One region of the Streptomyces sp. NBC_00989 genome, then DNA from elsewhere that is predicted to be linked to it. Evidence: riboswitches for the same ligand, from Rfam matches in the RefSeq annotation. Region 1 holds a riboswitch; each other region holds the start of a gene.

The links. Region 1 has a riboswitch for thiamine pyrophosphate ahead of OG714_RS15875 (thiamine ABC transporter substrate binding subunit). Riboswitches for the same ligand answer to the same signal wherever they lie in the genome.
Region 2: it holds a riboswitch for thiamine pyrophosphate, as region 1 does, so the genes downstream of both, thiO (glycine oxidase ThiO) here and OG714_RS15875 (thiamine ABC transporter substrate binding subunit) in region 1, are expected to answer to the same signal.
Region 3: it holds a riboswitch for thiamine pyrophosphate, as region 1 does, so the genes downstream of both, thiC (phosphomethylpyrimidine synthase ThiC) here and OG714_RS15875 (thiamine ABC transporter substrate binding subunit) in region 1, are expected to answer to the same signal.

Annotation. Positions count from the first base shown of each region.
Region 1 covers NZ_CP108728.1:3,721,441-3,729,244, forward strand. The annotation lists gene OG714_RS15855 (LOG family protein) at 1-550, shown strand, start outside; gene OG714_RS15860 (LAETG motif-containing sortase-dependent surface protein) at 711-1,394, shown strand; gene OG714_RS15865 (ABC transporter ATP-binding protein) at 1,462-2,538, opposite strand; gene OG714_RS15870 (ABC transporter permease) at 2,539-4,140, opposite strand; gene OG714_RS15875 (thiamine ABC transporter substrate binding subunit) at 4,206-5,261, opposite strand; TPP riboswitch at 5,351-5,456, opposite strand; gene rlmN (23S rRNA (adenine(2503)-C(2))-methyltransferase RlmN) at 5,481-6,587, opposite strand; gene OG714_RS15885 (phosphatidate cytidylyltransferase) at 6,680-7,804, opposite strand, start outside.
Region 2 covers NZ_CP108728.1:8,297,944-8,305,747, reverse strand. The annotation lists gene OG714_RS37155 (DUF4126 domain-containing protein) at 1-108, shown strand, start outside; gene OG714_RS37150 (phytoene desaturase family protein) at 155-1,666, shown strand; gene OG714_RS37145 (hypothetical protein) at 1,712-2,716, opposite strand; gene metF (methylenetetrahydrofolate reductase [NAD(P)H]) at 2,773-3,696, opposite strand; gene thiE (thiamine phosphate synthase) at 3,807-4,466, opposite strand; gene OG714_RS37130 (Rv2175c family DNA-binding protein) at 4,585-4,956, opposite strand; gene OG714_RS37125 (NAD(P)/FAD-dependent oxidoreductase) at 5,021-6,250, opposite strand; gene OG714_RS37120 (hypothetical protein) at 6,295-6,633, opposite strand; TPP riboswitch at 6,685-6,796, shown strand; gene thiO (glycine oxidase ThiO) at 6,794-7,804, shown strand, end outside.
Region 3 covers NZ_CP108728.1:5,919,729-5,927,532, reverse strand. The annotation lists gene OG714_RS26160 (hypothetical protein) at 30-1,034, opposite strand; gene OG714_RS26155 (serine hydrolase domain-containing protein) at 1,247-2,479, shown strand; gene thiC (phosphomethylpyrimidine synthase ThiC) at 2,490-4,328, opposite strand; TPP riboswitch at 4,321-4,510, opposite strand; gene OG714_RS26145 (YibE/F family protein) at 4,582-6,093, shown strand; gene OG714_RS26140 (SsgA family sporulation/cell division regulator) at 6,284-6,721, opposite strand; gene OG714_RS26135 (IclR family transcriptional regulator) at 6,821-7,630, opposite strand.

The DNA of each region.
Region 1 (7,804 bases):
GGGCGGCGGGCCCGGCGCGATGGAGGCGGCGAACCTGGGCGCGTACGCGGCGCCGTACGAGGACGACATGCTGGAGGAGGCGTGCGAACTCCTCGCTTCCTCACCGTCGTTCAGCCCCTCGATCACCGACTGGGCGCAGCGCGCCTTCGACGTCCGCACCCGCTGGCCGAAGGGCAACCACTCCATCGGCATCCCGACGTGGTTCTACGGCCACGAGCCGCCGAACGCCTTCGCCTCGCACATCGCCAAGTACTTCGCCAACGCCACCCGCGAGGACGGCCTGTTGGCCCGCTCGAACGCGGGTGTGGTGTTCCTGCCGGGCGCGGCCGGGACCGTACAGGAGATCTTCGACAACGCGACGCCCAACTACTACGAGTCGCGCGGCGAGCCCACGCCGATGGTTCTCGTGAACCGGGAGCACTGGACGGAACGGCTGCCGACCTGGCCGCTGCTGTGTGCACTTGCCCGGGAACGGCCGATGGAGGCCCGTATCGCCCTCGTTGACCGGATCGAGGAGGCTCCGGAGGCACTGAAACGTCTCACTGATTAAAGTGCAGGTAAAGGCAACTGCTGTACACCGCATATGCATTGACACTGCTTACGCAGCACTTATAGACCAGTGAGACTCCTGGGGGTAGTGGTGCCTCACCTCATTGCCGCCCCATCTCCCCCTAAACCCCCCGCAGTTGCACATCCCGTGAAGGGCAAACGTGTCCATATCTCGACGTTCCGTACGCATCCTCGGTGTCGCGTCCGCCTCGGCCGCACTCGCGCTCGGATTCGCGGGCAACGCGCTCGCCTGCAACATCAGCGAGTTCTCTGCCACAGCGACCTGTGACGGCTCCAACGGTGTCATCACCGTCACCGACAAGGACGCCTCCGCCACCGAGGCGACCATCACGGTGTTCCTGGAGAACAACGGCTCCGACGCCAAGCAGGTCGGCGAGGCGCAGACGGTCAAGGGCTCGGCCAAGGGCGAAACCGTGTCCTTCTCCGAGGACTGGCAGCCGAACGCCACGTACCGCATCCACGTCAAGGCCAGCAACAAGGTCGACGAGGACATCACGCCGAACCTGATCACCCCGTCCAAGGCCTGCGAGACGGAGTCGCCCAGCCCGACCCCGAGCGAGTCCTCTCCGGCCCCCTCGGACAGCGCCTCGACCCCGGCCGAGTCCGACACCCCGACCCCGTCGGCCTCGGAGAGCAGCAGCACCGCCCCCGCGACCACGACGGACAACGCGCCGTCTCCCGCGGCCGGTGACTCGAACCTCGCCGAGACCGGTGCCAACTCCAACACCGGCATGATCGCCGGCATCGCGGGCGCCCTCGTCGTCGTGGGCGGCGGAGCCGTCTACTTCGGCATGCGCCGCCGCGGTGCGAGCAACGGCAGCTGATCCAACGGCCGCCGAACAACCCGCTGTTGTGGCCCGTCCGGTTCGTGGGGACGGGCCACACACATGTCTACCGGCCGCCGAGTACGACGATCTCGGCCGCGTCGAACTCCACCCCGACCGTGCCCCCGACCTCCGGCGCCTCCCGCAGCGCACAGGCCGCCTCCAGGCGCGGGGCTTCCTCCGGCTGAAGCTGTACGGCGACATGGGTGCCCTTGAAGGTGCGGGCGGCGACCGTACAGCGCAGGCCCTCGTCGGCGGGCAACAGGCGTACGCCCGCGGGGCGTACGAGGAGCGTGTGGGTGCCCTGGGGGGCGTCCTCGGGCACCGGCAGCTTGCCCCAGGGGGTGTCGGCGGCCTCTCCGGCCACGGTCGCCCCGACCACGTTGTCGAAGCCGAGGAAGCGGGCCACGAACTCGTCGGCGGGGTGCTGCCAGACCTCAAGCGGCGTACCGGACTGGGCGATCCGCCCGTCCCGCATCACCACGACCCGGTCGGCCAGCGCGAACGCCTCGCCCTGGTCGTGCGTGACCGCGAGCACGGTCGTGCCCAACGTGCCGAACAGCTCCCGGAGTTCGACGACCAGGCGCTCCCGCAGTGACCGGTCGAGCTGACCGAGCGGTTCGTCGAGCATGAGGAGACGGGGCTGGGGCGCCAGGGCACGGGCGAGCGCCACCCGCTGCTGCTCACCGCCGGACAGCCCGGCTACGGCACGACGAGCCGCGCCCGGCAGCCCGACGAGGTCGAGCAACTCACCCACCCGGTCGTCCTGTTGCCTCTTCGACGCCCCGTGCATACGCAGCCCGAAGGCGACGTTGCCGGCCACGTCCCGCTGCGGGAACAGCTGATGGTCCTGGAACATCAGGCCCACGCCCCGCTTGTGCGCGGGCACACCCGACTGGTCCCGGCCGTCGAGCAACACCCGCCCGGAGTCCAGGGGTTGCAGCCCGGCCACCGCGCGCAGCAGCGTCGACTTGCCGCTGCCGCTGGGCCCGAGCACACACACGATCTCGTGCTCCACGACTCCGAGGTCGACGGCGTCCAGCACCGGGCGTCCGCCGAACCGTACGGTCGCACCCTCAAGGCTCAGCAGCGGCCTGTTCTGCGGCACGTTCGGCGGCGTGTTCGGCGGCGTGTTCGGCGGCATCTAGAACTCCCCCGTCCGGTCGGTGCGCAGCCGCTCCAGCACCAGCAGGGCCACCGCGCACACCACCATCAGAATCGTCGAAAGGGCCATCGCCTGGCCGTAGTTGAGATCACCGGGCCGGGACAGCAGCCGGGCCACCGCGACCGGCAGCGTCGGGTTGTCGGGCCGCGCGATGAACACGGTCGCCCCGAACTCACCCAGCGACACCGCGAACGCGAACCCGGCGGCGATCAGCAACGCCCGCCGTACTAGCGGCAGATCGACCTCCCGCCACACCCGCCACGGCGACGCCCCGAGCACGGCCGCCGCTTCCCTGAGCCGCCCGTCCACCGCCCGCAGCACGGGCAGCATCGTCCGTACGACGAAGGGGACGCCCACCAGCGCCTGCGCGAGCGGCACCAGGATCCATGAACTCCGCAGATCCAGCGGGGGTTTGTCGAGCGAGATCAGGAACCCGAAGCCGACCGTCACCGCGGACACCCCGAGCGGCAGCATCAGCAGCGCGTCGAAGCCCCGCACCAGCCGCCCGGCATCACGCCGGGTCAGCGCCGCGGCGGCGAGTCCGCCGATCACCACGGCGATGGCGGTGGCGGCGACGGCGTACTCCAGCGAGTTGCCGATCGCGGCGATCGGCGGGACCAGGAAGGTGCCGCCGTCGTCGTGGGTCAGCGCCCGGTAGTACCCGAAGTCCGGTGAGTCCAGCGACCGTTGGACCAGCACGGCGAGCGGCAGCAGAAGCAGGACGGCGATGGACGCGACGACTCCGGCCAGCAGGGTCCACTGCCCGGCCCCGCGCGGGCGCCGTGCGGTCACCGACGGGTCCACGAGCCGTAGGGCGCTCTCCCGTCGCCGTACCGTCCAGGCGTGGACGGCGAGGATCGCGCCCACCGCGACGAACTGGACGATCGTGAGCACGGCCGCCGTGGACAGGTCGAAGACCTCCGAAGTCTGACGGTAGATCTCCACTTCGAGGGTCGAGAAGGTCGGGCCGCCGAGGATCTGGACCACGCCGAAGGACGTGAAGGTGAAGAGGAAGACCATCAGCGCGGCGGCGGCCACGGCGGGCCCGAGCGCGGGCAGCGTCACCTTCCGCCAGGCCCGGAGCCGGGAGGCGCCGAGCATCCGCGCGGCCTCCTCCTGACGCGGGTCGAGCTGCGCCCAGAGGCCGCCCACCGTCCGTACGACGACCGCGTAGTTGAAGAAGACGTGCGCGAGCAGGATGGCCCACACGGTCGTGTCCAGCCGTACGCCCCACAGGTCGTCCAGGAGTCCGCCCCGGCCGACGAGCGCCAGGAACGCCGTACCGACGACGACCGTGGGCAGCACGAAGGGCACCGTCACGACGGCCCGCAGGACGTGCCGGCCCGGGAAGTCGAAGCGCGCGAAGACGTACGCGCCGGGGAGCGCGACCATCAGCGTGAGCGCGGTGGACGCGAGCGCCTGCCAGGTGGTGAACCACAGGACGTGCCGGATGTCGGACTGCGCGAGCACGTCCCAGATGCGGCCCAACTGCCAGGCGCCGTCGGCCTTGAGGCCGCGCGCGACGATCGCGGCGACGGGGTAGGCGAAGAACACCGCGAAGAACGCGACGGGCAGGGCCATGAGGCCGAGCCGTGTCGCGTTGCCCCGACGGGTCCGCCGCGGGGCTGCTTCAACCGCCGCTTCGGCTACTTCAGTACGAGCGAGGTCCACGACTTGACCCACTGGTCCCGGTCGGCGGCGATCTTCGCGGGCGCCATGGTCTCGGGGTCCGAGGCCTGGCGGCCGTACTTCACGAACTCCTGCGGCACCTGGGCGCCCTCGATCACCGGGTAGACGAACATGTTGAGCGGCATGTCCTGCTGGAACTCCTTGGTGAGCAGGAAGTCGAGGAACGCCTTGCCGCCCTTGGTGTTCTCGGCGTTGCTGAGCAGCCCCGCGTACTCGGTCTGCCGGAAGCAGGTGCCGTACGACACCCCGGTGGGCGCGGTGGTCGGCTTCGGGTCGGCGTAGATGACCTCGGCGGGCGGCGAGGAGGCGTACGAGACGACGAGGGGCCGGTCGCCGCCCGCCTTCTTGCCGCCGGCGGAACCGGAGAACTCCTGGTCGTAGGCCTGCTCCCAGCCGTCGACGACCTTGACGCCGTTGGCCTTGAGCTTCTTCCAGTAGCCCTGCCAGCCGTCGTCCCCGTACTGCGCGGCGCTGCCGAGCAGGAAGCCGAGGCCGGGCGATGAGGTGGCCGCGTTCTCGGTGACGAGGAGGTTCTTGTACTCGGGCTTGACCAGATCCGCGAAGGACGTCGGCGGGGTCAGCTTGTGCTTGCTGAAGTACGCCTTGTCGTAGTTGACGCAGATGTCGCCGGTGTCGATGGGCGTGACCCGGTGCTTGGCCTGGTCGACGCGGTACTCGGGCTTGACGAGGCCGGAGCCCTTCGCGTCGTAGGACTGGAAGAGGCCGTTGTCGAGCGCGCGGGAGAGCAGGGTGTTGTCGACGCCGAAGAAGACGTCGCCCTGGGGGTTGTCCTTGGTCAGGATCGCCTTGTTGACGGCCTGGCCGGCGTCGCCGTCCTTGAGGACCTTGACGGTGTAGCCGGACTGCTTCTCGAAGTCCTTGAGGACGCTCTTCGAGACGGCCCACGAGTCGTGGCTGACGAGGGTGACGGTCTTGGAGTCGCCACCGCTGCCGCTGTCGGACGAGCCGCACGCGGAGAGCGTGAGCAGGCCGAGGCCGACGGCCGCGGCCATGAAGGTCTTGGTGTGCACGGTTGTTTTCCTCCTGGGGTGTCCAGGAAGAGACGCGGCCCCGCCCACGGGATGTGGGCAGGGCGCAACAGCAAGAGTGGTGACCGAACTTCCTACCCAGAATGACCTGGGCGAGGTTCAGAGGGTCTGCGGACAATCCCGCACTCTCAGCGCTGTGGCGCTCCCCTGTCGGAATATGAAGATGTACCTACGCCGGTCAGCCTACCGCTCGGTCGCGGCGAGCTGGCCGCACGCTCCGTCGATCTCCTGGCCACGGGTGTCCCGGACGGTGACCGGCACCCCGTGGGCCGCGATGGCCTCGACGAACGCCTTCTCGTCCTCGGGCCGGGAGGCGGTCCACTTCGAGCCCGGCGTCGGGTTCAGCGGGATCAGGTTGACGTGCACGGGCTTGCCCTTGAGGAGGCGGCCGAGCCGGTCGCCGCGCCACGCCTGGTCGTTGATGTCGCGGATCAGCGCGTACTCGATGGACAGCCGGCGTCCCGACTTCGCCGCGTACTCCCAGCCGGCGTCGAGGACCTCGCGCACCTTCCACCGCGTGTTCACGGGGACCAGGGTGTCGCGCAGGTCGTCATCGGGCGCGTGCAGCGAGATCGCGAGCCGGCACTTGAAGCCCTCGTCGGAGAAACGGTGGATGGCCGGGACCAGTCCGACCGTCGAGACGGTGATCCCACGCTGCGAGAGCCCGAGGCCGTCCGGCTCCGGGTCGGTGAGGGCACGGATGGACTGGACGACCCGCTTGTAGTTGGCGAGGGGCTCGCCCATGCCCATGAAGACGATGTTGGAGAGCCGCGCGGGCCCGCCGGGAATCTCGCCGTCGCGCAGCGCGCGCATCCCGTCGACGATCTGGTGCACGATCTCGCCGGTCGACAGATTGCGGTCGAGTCCGGCCTGTCCGGTCGCGCAGAACGGGCAGTTCATGCCACATCCCGCCTGCGAGCTGATGCACATGGTGACCCGGTCCGGGTACCGCATCAGCACGGACTCGACGAGCGTCCCGTCGAACAGCCGCCACAACGTCTTGCGGGTGGTGTCCTGGTCGGTCGACAGATGCCGTACGACGGTCATCAGCTCAGGAAGCAGCGCTTCCTGCAGCTTGGCGCGCGAACCGGCGGGGATGTCGGTCCACTCCGCCGGGTCGTGCGCGAACCGCGCGAAGTAGTGCTGCGAGAGCTGCTTGGCGCGAAACGGCTTCTCCCCGATCGCGGCGACGGCTTCCTTGCGCTCGGCGGGCGTGAGATCGGCAAGGTGCCGCGGCGGCTTCTGGGCTCCGCGGGGGGCGACGAATGTGAGTTCTCCGGGCTTAGGCATGGCCCTACCAGTGTCGCAGACATACGAAGAGGGACTCGCCGCCCTGTGGACAACGAGCCCCTCACGTACAGAACCGCAGGTCGGACCCTGTTTCAGCCGGATCCGACGAACAGCACCAGCAACAGCCACACCACCGGAGCGGTCGGCAGCAGGGAGTCCAAGCGGTCCATGATGCCGCCGTGACCCGGCAGCAGCGTGCCCATGTCCTTGATGCCTAGGTCGCGCTTGATCATGGACTCGCCGAGGTCGCCCAGCGTGGCGCTGGCCGCGACCGCGAGGCCCAGGACGAGGCCCTGCCACCAGCTGCCGTCGTCGATCAGGAACTGCATGCACAGCGCGCCCGCCACCATCGCGAAGGACACCGCCCCGAACAGGCCCTCGCGGGTCTTTCCGGGGCTGATGCGCGGGGCGAGCTTGTGCGTGCCGAAGCGCCAGCCGACGGCATAGGCGCCCGTGTCGCTGACCACGGTCAGCAGCAGGAACGTCAGGACCCGCCAGGCGCCGTCGTCGGCGGTGAGCATCAGGGCGACGAACGTGGCCAGGAACGGCACGTAGAACGCCGCGAAGACGCCCGCCGTGACGTCCTTGAGGTAGCCCTCGGGCGGCTCCGTCATCCGCCATACGAGGACCGCGAGCGCCGTGAGCGCCATGGCGACCCAGGCGCCCTCGGGGCCCCGGACGTATCCGGCGACGACCATCGCCGCGCCGCCGACCGCGAGGGGCACGAGGGGCGCCTTGATGCCCTTGCGCTCCTCCAGCCGCGAGGTCAGCTCCCACAGGCCCACGATGACGGCGACCGCTATCACGCCGACGAACACGGCCTTGACGACGAACAGGGACGCGATGATCACCGCGCCGAGTCCGACCCCGACCCCTATGGCCGCACCGAGGTCCCGGCCCGCGCTCTTCTTCTGCGGGGCGGGCGCCGGTAGCGGGGCGTCGGGCATGGGCTCCGGATTCTGCGGCACCGCCCCGTAGGGCTGCACCTGCGGCGTGTCAGAGGGCTGCGTCCGCGGGTCGTACGGCTGCGACTGCCGTACGTCGTACGGCGGTTGCTGCGTCTCGTCGCGGAACAAGGGGCCGCTCAGCCGAGCGGCCCCCCGGTCGTCATCCTGGTGTCCGCCGTATGCGGGCTCGTCGGGCACGATGGGCATGGGGCGAGTCTGCTGCGCCTCAGGCGCATCGTACGTGGGACCCGCCGGGGCAGCCCCCTGGAC
Region 2 (7,804 bases), 4.6 Mb from region 1:
CGGATCCGGCGCTTCCTGCGCCGCAGAGCCCAGCGCCGGGAGGAGAAACGCCTCGCCGCGCAGGTGGGACATCCTCCCGGACGGCCACCGGACCAAGATCCCTGGTGACCGCCCGCGGCCGGGACTGTCAGTGGCGGCCGATAAAGTCGCGGGCATGGCACGGATTGCGGTGATCGGCGCCGGCATGGGCGCGATGGCGGCCGCTGCCCGGCTGGCCGTCGCGGGCCACCGGGTGGCGGTGTACGAGCGTACGGAGACGTACGGCGGTGCGGTGCGCCGCTTCGAGCGGGACGGGTTCTCCTTCGACACCGGCCCCGGACTGCTGCCCGTGCCCGCGGTCTACCGCGACCTGTTCATCAAGACCGGCAAGGAGCCGCTGGAGGACCTGGTCGAGCTGGTCCAGGTCGACCCGTCCTCGCGGCACGTCTTCGCGGACGGCACGGCGGTGTCGTTGCCGAACGCCTCCCGCGCGGGCGTCGTCACGGCCCTGGACGAGGCCCTGGGCGGCGGCGCGGGCGAGCGCTGGGGCGACTTCCTGATCCGGGCCCGCGAGGCCTGGGACCGCACCCGCAGGCCCCTCCTGGAGGAACCCCTGTGGCCCAACTGGTCGGTGCTCGCCGACCAGGAGCCCTATCCGGCGGTACCGCACAAGAAGCTGTTGCGCACCCGGCGGGCGAGCACCCTCGCCGAGATCAGCGCCTGGGAGCTGCGCGACGAGCGCCTGACGGCCCTCCTGGAGAGCCACGCGCTCGCGTACGGCCTCGATCCCCGGACCGCTCCGGCGAGCGCGGCCGTGCTGCCGTACATGGAGCACGCCTTCGGTACCTGGTATGTGCGGGGCGGCATGCGGGAGTTGGCGCGTGCGGTGTACGAGCGGTGTGTGGCGAGGAGGGTCGAGTTCGTCTTCGGGGCCGAGGTGACCCGGGTGCTGGAGAAGGATGGGCGGGCTGCGGGGGTGGAGCTTGCCGACGGCACGGTGGCCGACGCGGACCATGTCGTCGCCGACGTGGACCCGGCGCGGCTGCGGGCCCTGACGGAGCGTCCGCTGGACGAGGACGGCGATGTGCGGGCCGCCCCGGACTCACCCCGGCCGGTGCGGTGCACGCTGCTGCTGGCCCTGCGCGGCCCGCGCGAGGCGGGGGCCGTTCACCGGACGGTGGTCCATGCCCCGGACCGCGAGGCCGAGTTGGACCTCCTGGCCTCCCCCGGCGGCGACGAGCCGCGCTGTCCCACGGTGACGGTGCTGCGCCCGGACGACCCCGCGCTCACGCCGGACGGTGAGCACGAGTCCGCGGTGGTGTCCGCCGTGCTGTCGGGCGAGGCCGGCTGGGCGGACGAGGGCACGGTCCGGCGGTACACGGGCTTCCTCCTCGAAGCCGCCGGACGCGCCGTACCGGCGCTGCGGGAACGCCTGTGGTGGCACGAGGTGCGGACCCCGGAGCACACGGAGGGCGAGACGGGCGCCCGCCTCGGCGCCGTGCCCGCGCCCTCGCTCGCCGCCGGGCAGGGCCGTTTCCTGCACCCGGCGAACACCACGCGTGTGCCCGAGCTCTACCGGGTCGGCGGCTGGTCCCACCCCGGCGGCGGACTTCCGCACGCCGGTATGTCGGGGGCGCTGGTCGCCGGACTGATCGTGGAGGGACCCCAGTTCAGAGGGTCCCAGTAGGCGAGGCTCAGTGGACAGGTATCAGCAGGCGGGTCTCAGCAGGCTTCAGAAACGGTACTGCTCGTCGTAGCCGGTGCCCGACTGCGGCTGCTGCTGCGGCTGTTGCTGGCCGTCGCCCTGGTAGGGGTACTGCTGCTCCGCCGGCATTTCGCCGTCGTACGTCTCGTCGTTGCGCTGTTGCGGGACCCACACCCCGCCGGCCGGGGTCTCGCCGCCGTAGCCGGCGTTGCCGTACTGGTCCTGCGTGTAGCCCTGTTGGGGATACTGCTGCTGACCGTCGTAGCCCGTGTCGTAACCGGTGCCGCCGTAGGTCTGCGTGCCGATGTACGGGTCGGAGTAGGCGGCGTACTGCTGCTGGCCGGTCGTGTCGTAGCCGTACTGCTGCTGGTCGTAGCCCGTGTAGGTGTTGTCGTAGCCGTAGTTCTGGTCGGCCGCCGCGTAGGCCTGGTCCTGGGTCTGGCCGGCGGCCGCCGCGGCGTACGCCTGGTCGGTGCCCTCGTAGTTGGGGTCCTGGGCGTTCGCGTACGCGGTGGCGTTGTACACGCCGTAGGAGCCGGTGTCGTCCGGGAGGGGCTGCGGCTCGTAGACCGAGGTGGTCTCGGCGGCCGTGGGGGCGACGGGGCGATTCGGGGTGAACACGTCGTCGCGGTCGTAGTCGTCGTCCTGGCCGTAGGCGGCCTTGTTCTGGCCGTACTCCTGGAAGCCGCCCTCCGCCCCTTGGAGGCCGGAGGCGTCCAGGTTCGGGTCCTGCTCGTCCGGCTCGCCGCGGCGGCGCTTGATGCCGCCCGCGCCCGGTCGGCCGGAGACCGCCCAGCCGGCTTCGAAGCCGCGGCGGAACGACAGCGTGACGTAGGTCTGGCCGACGGCGAAGGCAACGGCACCCAGGCCGATCACGACGACGGAAGGAATCAGCACTCCGAGGACGACGCCCAGGAAGCCGACGAAAGCGAGCAGCCGCCAGCGCAGGCGTGCCTTGTACTGCAGCAACACCTCACCGAGCAACCACAGTGCGACGATGCCGAACGCGATGTAGAGGACCGTCCAGCCCATGTACGCCCCTCTCCCAGTGGCCGCTACGCAGTGTGTCCTATTCCGAAGCGACCGGTCTAGGCCTGCGGTGGGTGGTGCAGGCCCAAGTTCTCGTGGATTTCGAGTGACGCCGTGGAGCTGTTGAGCGTGATGAAGTGAAGTCCGGGGACTCCCTCGGCCAGCAGCCGGGCGCAGAACTCGGTGGCGAACTCGATTCCGATCGAGCGTACAGCGGCCGGATCGTCTTTGGCTGTGAGGATTCGCTCTTTCAGGGCGGCCGGGATGTCCGCGTTGCTGAGCTGCGGCAACCGCTCCAGCATCCGCACGCTGGTCACCGGCATGACCTCGGGGATGACCGGGGTCGCGCAGCCCGCCGCCTCGACGCGGTCGCGCAGCCGCAGATACGACTCGGGTTCGAAGAACATCTGGGTGATCGCGTAGTCGGCCCCGGCCCGGCACTTGTCGACGAAGTGCGCGACGTCCGTGTCCCAGTCCGGGGAGCGCGGGTGCATCTCCGGGAACGCCGCGACGCCGACGCAGAAATCGCCCGACTCCTTGATGAGCCGCACCAGTTCGGCCGCGTACGTCAGCCCCTGCGGGTGGGCCACCCAGTCGGCCATGGGGTCGCCGGGCGGGTCGCCGCGCACCGCGAGGATGTTGCGGATCCCGGCGTCGGCGTACTGGCCGATGATGTTGCGCAGTTCGGCGACGGAGTGGTTGACCGCGGTGAGGTGGGCGACGGGGGTGAGCGTCGTGTCGGCGACGATCTGCTCGGTCTCCTTGACGGTGCCCGCACGGGTCGAGCCGCCGGCACCGTACGTCACCGAGACGAAGTCGGGGGCGACCGCCTCGACCCGCCGCAACGCGCTCCACAGGTTCCGCTCGCCCTTGGGGGTTTTCGGCGCGGAGAACTCGAACGAGTACGTCCTCTTGCCGGTCGCGAGCATGTCGCGCACGGTGCGTGCGCGATCAGTCCTGGTGGATGCGGTTCCGAAGGCCATACCCGCAGGTTAGTCAGGGGGCGCCGGTCACCCAACCGGAACCGGGAATTTGCCTGGTTTGTCGCCCTCTTGTCCACCCACCGGACAACAGCACGACTCCTGGACGCCCGTCAGAGCTGCCGCAGCCGCTTCGCGAACTCCGCCGCCGCCGCGCCCGGGTCGTCGGCCTCCGTGATGGCCCGTACGACGACGACGCGGCGGGCGCCCGCTTCGAGGACCTCGTCGAGGTTGCCGAGGTCGATGCCGCCGATGGCGAACCAGGGGCGGTCGGTGCCCAGGGCGGCCGTGTACCGGACCAGGTCGAGGCCGGGGGCGTGGCGGCCGGGCTTGGTGGGGGTGGGCCAGCACGGGCCCGTGCAGAAGTAGTCCACGCCCTCCTGGACGGCGGCCGCGGCCGCTTCGGACTCGGCGTGCGTGGAGCGGCCGATCAGGACGTCCTCGCCGAGGATCGCGCGGGCCGCGGGGACGGGGAGGTCGCCCTGGCCCAGGTGCAGTACGTCGGCACCGGCGGCGTGGGCGACGTCCGCGCGGTCGTTGACCGCGAGGAGTCTGCCGTGCCGGGCGCAGGCGTCGGCGAACACCTGGAGGTGCTCCAGCTCCTCGGCGGCCTCCATGCCCTTGTCGCGCAGCTGCACGATGTCGACCCCGCCGGCCAGGACCGCGTCCAGGAACTCCGCGAGGTCGCCCTGGCTCCGGCGGGCGTCCGTGCAGAGGTAGACGCGGGCGTCGGCGAGTTCCGCGCGGGCGGCGGCTGCGGCGGTGTCGGGCATGCGTGTGTCCCCCGTTGTCCTGCTTGTCGTGTGGTGGTGTCGCGCACGGGCCGCGGGCAGGGCCCTTCCAGGCAGGCCCTCGCGTCGCCGCGGCCCGTGCACCGGTCGGTCGTGCGGGTCAGACGGCGAGCGCCTGGGCGCGGCGCTTCACCTCCGTGCCGCGATTCTCGCTCAGGGCCTGCGCGGGGGTGCCGGGCAGGCTGGGGTCGGGGGTGAAGAGCCACTCGAGCATCTCTTCGTCGGAGAAGCCGTCGTCCCGCAGGAGCGTCAGGGTCCCCGTGAGGCCCTTGACGACCTTCTGCTCGACCCCGTCGATGAAGGCGGCGGGGACGTGCAGCGCGCGGTTCTCACCACGGCGTACGGCGATGACTTGGCCGTCCTTGACCAGCTGCCGCACGCGTGTCACCTCGACATCGAGCACCTCTGCGATGTCGGGCAGCGTGAGCCAGGCGGGGACGAGAGCATCGATCTTTGCGTCAATCTCGGTCACGTAAACAGCGTGCCATCCCGGACTGACAGTCGGAAGTCGGGCCGGTCCGACCCGGGGGGACGAACTAGGCGATAGCCGCCTTCATCGGCACAGAAGCATCCGCCAGCACCTTGGGATCCAGGGGCGTGGCCGCCTCGATCAGACGCCGGCCCTGGGCCAGGTCACGGGGGCGGCCGACCGCCAGGAGGGCCACCAGACGGTCCCCGCGCAGCCAGCAGACGCTCCAGGCCGGGGTGGCCGGGTCGCCGCGCCACAGGGTGGTGTCGGCGGACGCGTGGTGACCGGCGTACTGGACGAAGCGGCCGAACTGCTCCGACCAGAAGTACGGCACCGGGTCGTACACCGCCGGGGTCTCCCCCACGATGTTCGCGGCGACCGTGCGCGGACCCTGGAGGGCGTTGTCCCAGTGGTGGACCAGAAGTCGCTCGCCGTACCTTCCCGAAGGGAAGGAGGCGCAGTCGCCGACCGCGTACACGTCCGGCACCGAGGTGCGCAGCCCGTCGTCGGCGAGGACCTCGCGGTGCGCGCCCAGTTCGATGCCGGAGCCCTGCAACCAGGCGGTGGCGGGGCGGGCGCCGATGCCGACCACGACGGCGCCCGCGGGCAGCCGGGTGCCGTCGTCGAGGACCACCTCGCCGGGTTCGACGTGCGCCACGCGTGCGTGCGTCCGAAGGGAAGCACCGGCGGCGGTGTACCAGGCGGCCATCGGCGCGGCCACCTCGGCGGGCAGCGCACCCGCGAGCGGCCGGTCCGCAGCCTCTACGACGGTCACCGCGCAGCCCGCCTCGCGCGCGGCCGTGGCGAACTCCGCGCCGATCCAGCCCGCGCCGACCACCACGATGTCGTGCTGCCGCGCGAGCACCGGCCGCAGCCGCTCGGCGTCGTCCAGGGTGCGCAGCAGATGTACCCCGGGGACACCGTCGGCGCCCGGCAACCGGATCGGTTCGGCACCGGTGGCGAGGACGAGGACGTCGTAGGGCACCGGGCCCTCGGCGGTGTCCAGTTCGTGGTCGGCGGGGCGCACGCCCAACACCTCGCGCCCCAGCTGCACTTCGATGCCGAGCGCCTCGAAGTCGACGTCGAAGGCGGAGCCCTCGGCCTTGCCGAGCAGGACGGCCTTGGACAGCGGGGGCCGGTCGTACGGCTGATGGGGTTCCGCGCCGATCAGGGTGACGGTACCGGTGAAGCCCTGGTCCCGCAGCGCGACCGCGGTCTGCACCCCGGCCATGCCCGCGCCGACGACGACCACGCGCCGCCCTGCCGCCGTGCCCTGTTCCCGCGTCTGCTCGCTCACTCGATCACCATAGACACCTGACAATTTGTCAGTCAGCGGGCGCGTCAGGTGACCTGTTCCACAGTGCTGGTCCCGTTTCCCGCCTGGGACTCCCATTCCCAGGTCTCATCGAGGCGCACACGGCCGTCGGGCAACTCGACCACATCGGACACGCAGTGCCCGGAGGACGTCGTCCCGTCCGTCTTCAACTGCACGTACCGGAAGTCGAGCCGGTCCCCCGCGCGCGTGCCGACGAGACACCCCCGTACGACGTCGCCGCCCGCGTACTCGGCCCAGATCTCGCCGTCCTTCTCGTGGTACGCGAACCGGGTGCGGGTGCCGACCTGACCTGGGGCCTGGTCCGCGACGGGGGCGAGGACGAGACCGTCGAGCGAGCGGGCCATGGACAGAGGCTCCCTTACTGGCGCACAAGGCACGGGCTAGGGTGGCCAACGTAAAGCACTCGCGGGAGTCCGGACGCACCGGGCTGAGAGGGAGGCTGGCGGCCTCCGACCGTACGAACCTGATCCGGGTCATGCCGGCGAAGGGAGGGGCTGGACGCCCATGCCTGCACACAACTCAGACGTCCTCGTCGTCGGGGGCGGGATCATCGGCCTGGTCACGGCCTGGCGCGCGGCCCAACGCGGCTTCGCCACGGCCGTGGTGGACCCCGAGCCGGGCGGCGGGGCCGCCCAGGTGGCCGCCGGGATGCTGGCCGCCGTCACCGAACTCCACCACGGCGAACAGACCCTGCTCGCCCTCAACCTCGCCTCGGCGCACCGCTACCCGGACTTCGCGGCCGAGCTGACCGACCTCACCGGCCTCGACCTCGGCTACCGGCGCTGCGGCACGCTCGCCGTCGCCCTGGACGCCGACGACCGCGCCCATCTGCGCGAACTGCACGCCCTTCAGCACCAGTCGGGCCTGCGCTCCGAGTGGCTGTCCGGGCGCGAGTGCCGCCGCCTGGAGCCGATGCTCGCGCCGGGCGTGCGCGGGGGGCTCAGGGTCGACGGGGACCACCAGGTCGACCCGCGGCGGCTGGCGGCCGCGCTGGTGGCCGCCTGCGAGCGCGCCGGGGTCGTCCTCCACCGGACGTGGGCCGAGCGGCTCACGGTCGAACGGGACCGCGCCACGGGGGTCCTCACGCGCGAGGGCGAGGTGCTGGGCGCGGGCCAGGTGGTGCTCGCCGCCGGCAGCCTCAGCGGGCGCCTGAAGGGCGTCCCGGACGACGTCCTGCCGCCCGTACGGCCCGTGAAGGGGCAGATGCTGCGGCTGACCGTGCCGGAGCGCCACGCGCCGTTCCTGAACCGCACCGTGCGGGCCGTGGTGCGCGGCAGCCAGGTGTACCTGGTGCCGCGCGCGAACGGCGAGCTGGTCGTCGGCGCGACCAGCGAGGAACTCGGCTGGGACACGACCGTGACGGCCGGCGGCGTCTACGAACTGCTGCGCGACGCCCACGAGTTGGTCCCCGGGATCACCGAACTGCCGCTCACCGAGACCCGGGCCGGACTGCGCCCCGGCTCCCCCGACAACGCACCCCTGCTGGGCCCGACCGCGCTGCCGGGCCTGCTGCTG
Region 3 (7,804 bases), 2.2 Mb from region 1:
GTCAGAGGGTCGGCTGCGCGCTGCGCCGGTCAGCGACCCGTCCCGGGAAGCGTGATGACCGCGATGCTCTCCGGCTGGGCGACAGCCAGTCGGATGCCGTCCGGGTGCAGTGCCGCGACCGGCGTCGGGATGTGGGTGACTCCGTAACTCCCCTCCCTGCTCGGCACCTCCACGGCCGGCCATTCCGCCGTCGACGCCCCCGTCGTGACATCGATCAGCCGCGGATGCCCGTACAGCGAGACGACCGTGTCACCCCGCGGGATCAGCGTGCCGATGTGGAAGTCGACCCTGTTGCGATGCACCCACCGCTTCTCGGCGAGCGACCATACGCCCAACTGCCGTCTACCCAGGCCTGCGCTCGCCGCGGTCTCCTCCTCGTCGACGAACTCCTCCCCGGTCGCCACCGCCACGCGGTCACCGTCGAGCCAGCAGCCCGCGATCACCTCGGAACTGTTGCCCGGGTAGAAAGTCGGCACGCCAAGGGCGTCGAGCACAGCGGGTTCCGTCAACGCCCGTTCCAGGTCGAATACTTCGACGATCCCGTACGGATGCCACACCCAGCCCGCCGACAACAGATGGGTCCCACCCGGAGACACCGCCAGCCGCGAGTGGAGGACGTCGTTCTGCGTACGGTCGCCGACCGTGAGCCGTTCTCCGGATTCCGCGTCCTCGATCTCAAGGAGGTCGTACTGGTCCGGGCAGTGCACCAGTACCTCACGGCCGTCCCGCAGCACCCCGAGGGCGACCGGATAGTCGAAGTCCTCGGCGTAGTCGTCATTGCGCGCCAGCTCACGGACCGGCCGATCGCCCTCCAGCAACAGTGCCTCGGTGCCCCGCTCGTCGTAGACCACGGTGAAGCGGCCGGACGGAGAGCTGACGCTCCGGTCGAAGGAATACCCATGGTCGACCGAAACCCGGCGCTCCACACCATCAGGCCCCCACCGCCGACCACCCACGACATCGACCAGATCATCGCCGTCCCACACCAACGACTGCGCCTCGTCCGTCACCTGCAGAAGAATCACGGTCCCCATCCCCCCCAGTCCCCCAACTCACAACACCACATCCCCCGGAGCAGCTCCACTCCTCGGGCGAATCTACGGGCGGGGGTGAACCCGTAGGCCTTGAGGGGGGCAGGTGCACCCCTCATCCGGAGGACAGTCCCATCCCCTCGCGCCGACAGCTCCGGTTGGCTGGTGATCGTCACCGACCAGGAACCAGAACACCGGGGGATACGACCACGCAGATGCCGTCGTCGAAGAAGGCCGGAGCCACCGTGCTGGCAGCAGCACTCATCGCACTGGGCTCACCCCTGGCGGCAACCGCCACCGGAGGGCACACAGCGGCGAGGCCCTCCTACACGGAGCGCACGCTCCGCCACGACCTCGCAGCCGTACGAAAGGCCGGCGGCGGCGATGTGAACGTGCTGGCCAGGGTCGACGGGCCGAACGGCCCGCCGCTCATGGCACGCATCGGCACCCGGACGGCCGACTCCGCGGACCCGGTCCCCTGGAACGCGCACTTCCGCGTGGCGAGCACGACGAAGACGTTCGTGGCGACCGTGGTCCTGCAACTCGTCGCGGAGAAGCGCCTGTCGCTCGACGACACCGTCGAACGCTGGCTCCCGTCGGTCGTCTCGGGCAACGGCAACGACGGCAGCCGCATCACCGTCCGCGACCTGCTCCGCCAGACCAGCGGCCTGTACGACTACGTCGACGACCCGGAGATCCAGGACGCGCTGATCAACCACTTCGACGAGAACCGCTACGACGCCACCCCCACCGCCGACCTGGTCGCGGTGGCGATGAAGCACCGGCCGGTGTTCGTGCCCCAGCCGGGCGGGCCCACCCGCTGGGCGTACTCCAACACCAACTACCTGCTGGCCGGGATGATCGCGGAGAAGGCCGGCGGCGCGAGCTGGCGGGACCTGGTCGAACACCGGGTGATCGCGAAGCTGGGCCTGCGGAACACCACCATCCCCGGGCTCGACCCGTTCCTGCCCGACCCGCACGTGAACGCCTACCTGACGACCGCCGACGGCAAGCGCCTCGACGTCACCGACCACAGCCTCCAGCACACCGCGGACTCCGGTGTGGTGAGCACCTCCGCCGACCTGAACACCTTCTTCCGTGCCCTGGTCGGCGGCCGGCTGCTCCCCGCCGAGGAGTGGCGCGAGATGCGCCGGACCGTCGAACGAACCGACGACCCGGAGGACGTGGCCGAGATGCCCGAGGGAACCTACGGCCTCGGCCTCCGCGAGATCCCCCTCTCCTGCGGCGGTTACTACTACACACACGAGGGCGACGGCGCAGGCACCAACACCCGCCCCGCAGTGACCGCGGACGGCAGGCGGGCGGTGACCGTCTCCATCACGACCACCACCGCGCCGCCAGACCTGACCGCCCTCAACCACGCGACGGGGGTCCTCATCGACCACGCCCTGTGCGCCAGGCCTGCCGAAGGTGCACCAGAGAGCTAGACGGTTGTCGTCAGTCGGCGATCGGCAGGTACACCCGGTTGCCCGCCGCAGCGAACTCCTGCGACTTCCGGGCCATGCCCTCCTCGACCTCCGCCTTGGTGCCACCGTGCTCACGGCGGATGTCCTGGGAGATCTTCATCGAGCAGAACTTCGGCCCGCACATCGAGCAGAAGTGCGCCGTCTTGGCCGGCTCCGCCGGAAGCGTCTCGTCGTGGAACTCCCGTGCCGTGTCCGGGTCGAGAGCCAGGTTGAACTGGTCCTCCCAGCGGAACTCGAAGCGGGCGTCGGACAGCGCGTCGTCCCATTCCTGCGCACCGGGGTGCCCCTTGGCGAGGTCGGCTGCGTGGGCGGCGATCTTGTAGGTGATGACGCCGGTCTTGACGTCGTCACGATTGGGCAGGCCCAAGTGCTCCTTGGGCGTGACATAGCAGAGCATGGCCGTGCCCCACCAGGCGATCATCGCGGCACCGATGCCGGAGGTGATGTGGTCGTACGCCGGCGCGACGTCCGTCGTCAGCGGGCCGAGCGTATAGAACGGAGCTTCATCACAGATCTCCTGCTGAAGGTCGATGTTCTCCTTGATCTTGTGCATCGGGACATGTCCCGGGCCCTCGATCATGGTCTGTACGTTGAAACGCTTCGCGATCGTGTTGAGTTCCCCGAGCGTCCTCAACTCAGCGAACTGCGCCGCGTCGTTGGCGTCCGCGATCGAACCCGGCCGCAGGCCGTCGCCGAGCGAGTACGTGACGTCGTAAGCGGCGAGAATCTCGCACAGCTCCTCGAAGTTCTCGTACAGGAACGATTCCTTGTGGTGCGCCAGGCACCAGGCCGCCATGATCGAGCCGCCGCGCGAGACGATGCCCGTCTTGCGGTTCGCCGTCAGCGGTACGAACGGCAGTCGCACGCCCGCGTGGACGGTCATGTAGTCCACGCCCTGTTCGGCCTGTTCGACGACCGTGTCCTTGTAGATGTCCCAGGTCAGCTCCTCGGCGCGGCCGTCGACCTTTTCGAGCGCCTGATAGAGCGGCACCGTGCCGATGGGGACGGGGGAGTTGCGCAGCACCCACTCGCGGGTGGTGTGGATGTTGCGGCCGGTGGACAGGTCCATGACCGTGTCGGCACCCCAGCGGGTCGCCCAGGTCATCTTCTCGACCTCCTCCTCGATGGAGGAAGTGACCGCGGAATTGCCGATGTTGGCGTTGACTTTCACCAGGAACCGCTTGCCGATGATCATCGGCTCGATCTCGGGATGGTTGACGTTGGCCGGCAGCACCGCCCGCCCGGCCGCGATCTCCTCGCGGACCACCTCGGGTGCGACGTTCTCCCGTACGGCCACGAACTCCATCTCGGGCGTGATCTCACCCCGTCGCGCATAGGCGAGTTGCGTGACCGGCGTGCCCTCCCGTCCGCGCCGCGGCTGACGCGGCCGCCCCGGGAAGACCGCGTCGAGGTTGCGCAGGCCACCGCGCGGTGAGGTGTGCTTGATCCCGTCGTCCTCGGGGCGGACCGGGCGGCCCGCGTACTGCTCGGTGTCGCCGCGCGCGATGATCCAGTTCTCCCGCAGCGGCGCCAGCCCCCTGCGGACGTCGGTGTCGACGAGCGGATCGGTGTACGGGCCGGAGGTGTCGTACAGCGTCACCGACTCCCCGTTGGTGAGGTGCACCTGACGGACCGGCACCCGCAGATCGGGGCGCGAACCCGCGACGTACCCCTTGTGCCAGCCGATGGACTTCCCGGCCTCCGCGGACTGCTGGGCCGGTGTGAACAGCTCGGCCCGTGCGGACTCTTCGCCCGGAATGGGCTGTTCGTCCTGGCTGAAGGCAGGCGTGCGTGCGTCCTTGTTGGTCATGAGACCTACTCCCTACGCCGGCATTACCCGGTAACAGGTTCGGCGGTCGACGCAGCGGCTTCCGTCAGCCGATGTTTCATGTGAAACATCACTCGATTCGGGTGACGTTTCCCGTGAAACATCGCAGAGACGAAGGTCAGCGCCCTCTCAGCCCGGTGCTCCGAGCTCCCGCGTGTGCAAAGGTGCCTCCACGCTAGCGTCATAAGTGGCGCGCTGAACAGTGGGCCCCCGGCGTTCTTGCGATGATCGGGCGGTGACCACGACACAGCAGCCCCCGTTCCCGCCGACCGGGCCGCCGCATGGCCACGACCAGGGATCCGGCCACGACCACGGTTCCGGTTCCGGGCACGACCACGGATCGGGTGGGGACGGCGGGCACGGACCGGGTGGGGACAGCGGACACGGTTCCGGCGCGGGCGGTGGGCACGGTCATTCCCACAGCCATGGCCCCGCAGCCCCCGTCTCCCGGCATCTGCGGAAGGTCATCGCGGCGATCCTGATCCCGTTCACGGTGGCGGTCGTGGTCGGCATGGTGGTGCTCTGGCCCGGCGGCGCCCCGTCGCACAAGCGCACCGGCGTCGGCTTCGACCGGCAGACACAGCAGGCGACGGTCACCAAGGTCGTCAGCGTGAGCTGCGCGTCGGTGAACGCCTCGGGCGGGGGCTCGACCGGCGACACCTCCACCGCCGAGGGCTCCTCGGCCGCCCAGGAGGCCGCCGGCACCTGCAAGAAGGCCACGGTCACGGTCTCCACCGGCAAGGACAAGGGTCGTACGTTCACGGAGATCGTGCAGCCCGACCAGTCACGGCAGTTGCATCAGGGCGAGAAGGTCGTGGTCGCGTACGAGCCCTCCGCGCCCAGGGATCTGCAGTACTCCGTCACCGATGTGAACCGTAAGTTCCCGATGGCGCTGCTCGCCGGGATCTTCGCCCTGGCCGTCGTGGTGGTGGGCCGGCTGCGCGGTGTCATGGCGCTGGTCGCGCTGGCCATCAGCTTCATGATCCTGAACTTCTTCATCCTGCCCGCGATCCTGCACGGCTCGAACCCGCTGATCGTGGCGGTGGTCGGATCGAGCGCCATCATGCTGATCGCCCTCTACATGTGCCACGGCCTGTCGGCCCGTACGTCCGTGGCGGTGCTCGGCACCCTGATGTCGCTGGTGCTGATCGGCGTCCTGGGCTCGGTGTTCATCGGCTGGGCCGCGCTGACCGGCAACACGGACGACAACACGGGCCTGATCCACGGGCTGTACCCGTCGATCGACATGAGCGGTCTGCTGCTCGCCGGCGTCATCATCGGTTCGCTCGGCGTGCTCGACGATGTGACGGTCACGCAGACGTCGGCGGTCTGGGAGCTGCACGAGGCCAACCCGTCGATGGGCTGGCGCGGGCTGTACCGCGCCGGCATCCGCATCGGCCGCGACCACATCGCATCCGTCGTCAACACGCTCGTCCTCGCCTACGCGGGCGCGGCCCTGCCCCTGCTGCTGCTCTTCTCCATCGCGCAGAGCAGCGTGGGGGCGGTCGCCAACAGCGAGTTGGTCGCCGAGGAGATCGTGCGCACGCTGGTGGGCTCGATCGGCCTGGTCGCGTCGGTACCGGTCACCACGGCCCTCGCGGCCCTGGTGGTCTCGGCGGACCGCCCGGGGCCCGAGGCGGTTCCGGCGGGTGCGACCGCAGCGGATACGGCTACGACGGCCACGGCGGCGCCGAGTGCCAAGCCCGCGACGGCGCGCGGCGGGAAGGGCCGGCGCCGCAAGCACTGAGCGGCGCACACACTGAGCGCCGGAAGCACTGCGGTGGGCGGCGAGAACCGGTCCAGAGGGCCGCGCAGAAGCGTTACTGCGGATCGCCGGGCCCGGAGAACCTTCAAGGGCTCACGGCGCCTCCAGCGGCTTCAGAGCCCGTGGCGAAGCGTTACGCCAACTCCCCGCCCCTCGCCGCCGACACAACACGTCACCCGGCGCTCTGCTCCTCCGCCAGGATGCGGTCCAGCGCCTCGTCGAGGTGGGTGTCGAAGTCCGCGAGGGCGCCCTCCTGACCGAGCGGAACCAGCCGGTCGGTACGGTCGAGGAACGCCACGAGCGGTGCCGCGCCGGTGCGGAACAGCGCCTGGTCGCCGCCCACCTGAAGCCGGATCAGCACCTCGCCCAGCGTCTCGGGGTCGACGGGCTCGATCCGCACGTCACCTTCCCCGCACGCCATGCCCAGCCCGTCGATCAGCAGCTCCCGGCCGAAGGTCCAGGTCACCGGGGCATCTCCCGGCAAATGGAAGGTCAGCCGCACGGCGTACGGATCGCACGTCTCGTAGCCCAGCTCGACCGGGATACGGAAGGAGAGCTCCTCGGAGACGAGGAAGCTCATCATGACCTCTGCCTGTACGGACTCGCGCATCGCCTATCCCGTCAACTGCCGTTGTCTGGCCGGGAATGATCCCCGTGACACTGAAGGAATATTGCTGAACGTACACGTTAGATCACAAGGAGTAAGTTTTCAGATACTGATAGAGAGCGCGAGCGACCCCAGAAGCCTGCCGACCTCGGTCTGCAACTGCCGGGCCGCGGCCGGCAGCCGGTCGGCCTGATGCGCGGGCAGGGAGATGGCCATCGTGGCGGCCGTGGCGCCGAGCGTGATCGGAATCGCCGCGCAGACCGTCCCCAGCGCGTACTCCTGACGCTCCACCACCAGCTCCGTCCGCCCCATCCGGTCCAGGCGCCGCAACAGGGAGTGGTCGTCGCGCACGGTGTACGGCGTGAGGGACTGCACGGGGTAGCGGTCGAGGTGGTCGCGGCGGACGTCCTCGTCCAACTGGGCCAGCAGACACTGACCGATCGCGTGCGCGTGCCCCGTCTCACGGAAGTCCGCCCATTCCTCGACCGCCGGATTGCCGGAGGTGTCGGAGACGCACAGGACCTCGATCTCGCCGTCGCGGTACATCGCGTAGTACACCGGGACACCGATCGAATCCCGCCAGTGCGCGAGCGCGTCGACGATCGTGCTGCGACGTTTCTCCTGCGCCCCGCTGCTGCTCAGCCGCTCGGCCGCCTCCCCCAGGAAGAACAGCCCCTTGTCGCGGCGGAGGTAGCCCTCGTGCACGAGGGTGCGCAGCAGGTGGTACGCCGTGGGGAGGGCGAGGCCCGTCTCGCGGGCCAGTTGCTTGGCGGGGGCTCCGCGTCCGTGTCCGGCGACGGACTCCAGCAGGCGCATGGCCCGTTGGACGGAGCCGATGAGGGTGGCGGCGGACTGCTGTTGCCCGGCGGCCTCGACGGTCGTGGAGGAGCGTTGCCGTGGCGGGGCCGCCACGGGGCGAAGCTGTGCCACCGGACCTTGCTGTGCTGCCGGACCTTGCTGTGACACCGGCCGCAGTTGTGTGGGGACCGCGACTGAGCGCGGCCACGTGGGCAGTACGGGGTGGGTGGGGCGTGCGTGTGGTTCTACGGGTGCGGTGTCAACCGTGGCCAAGGGTCACTCCCGGAG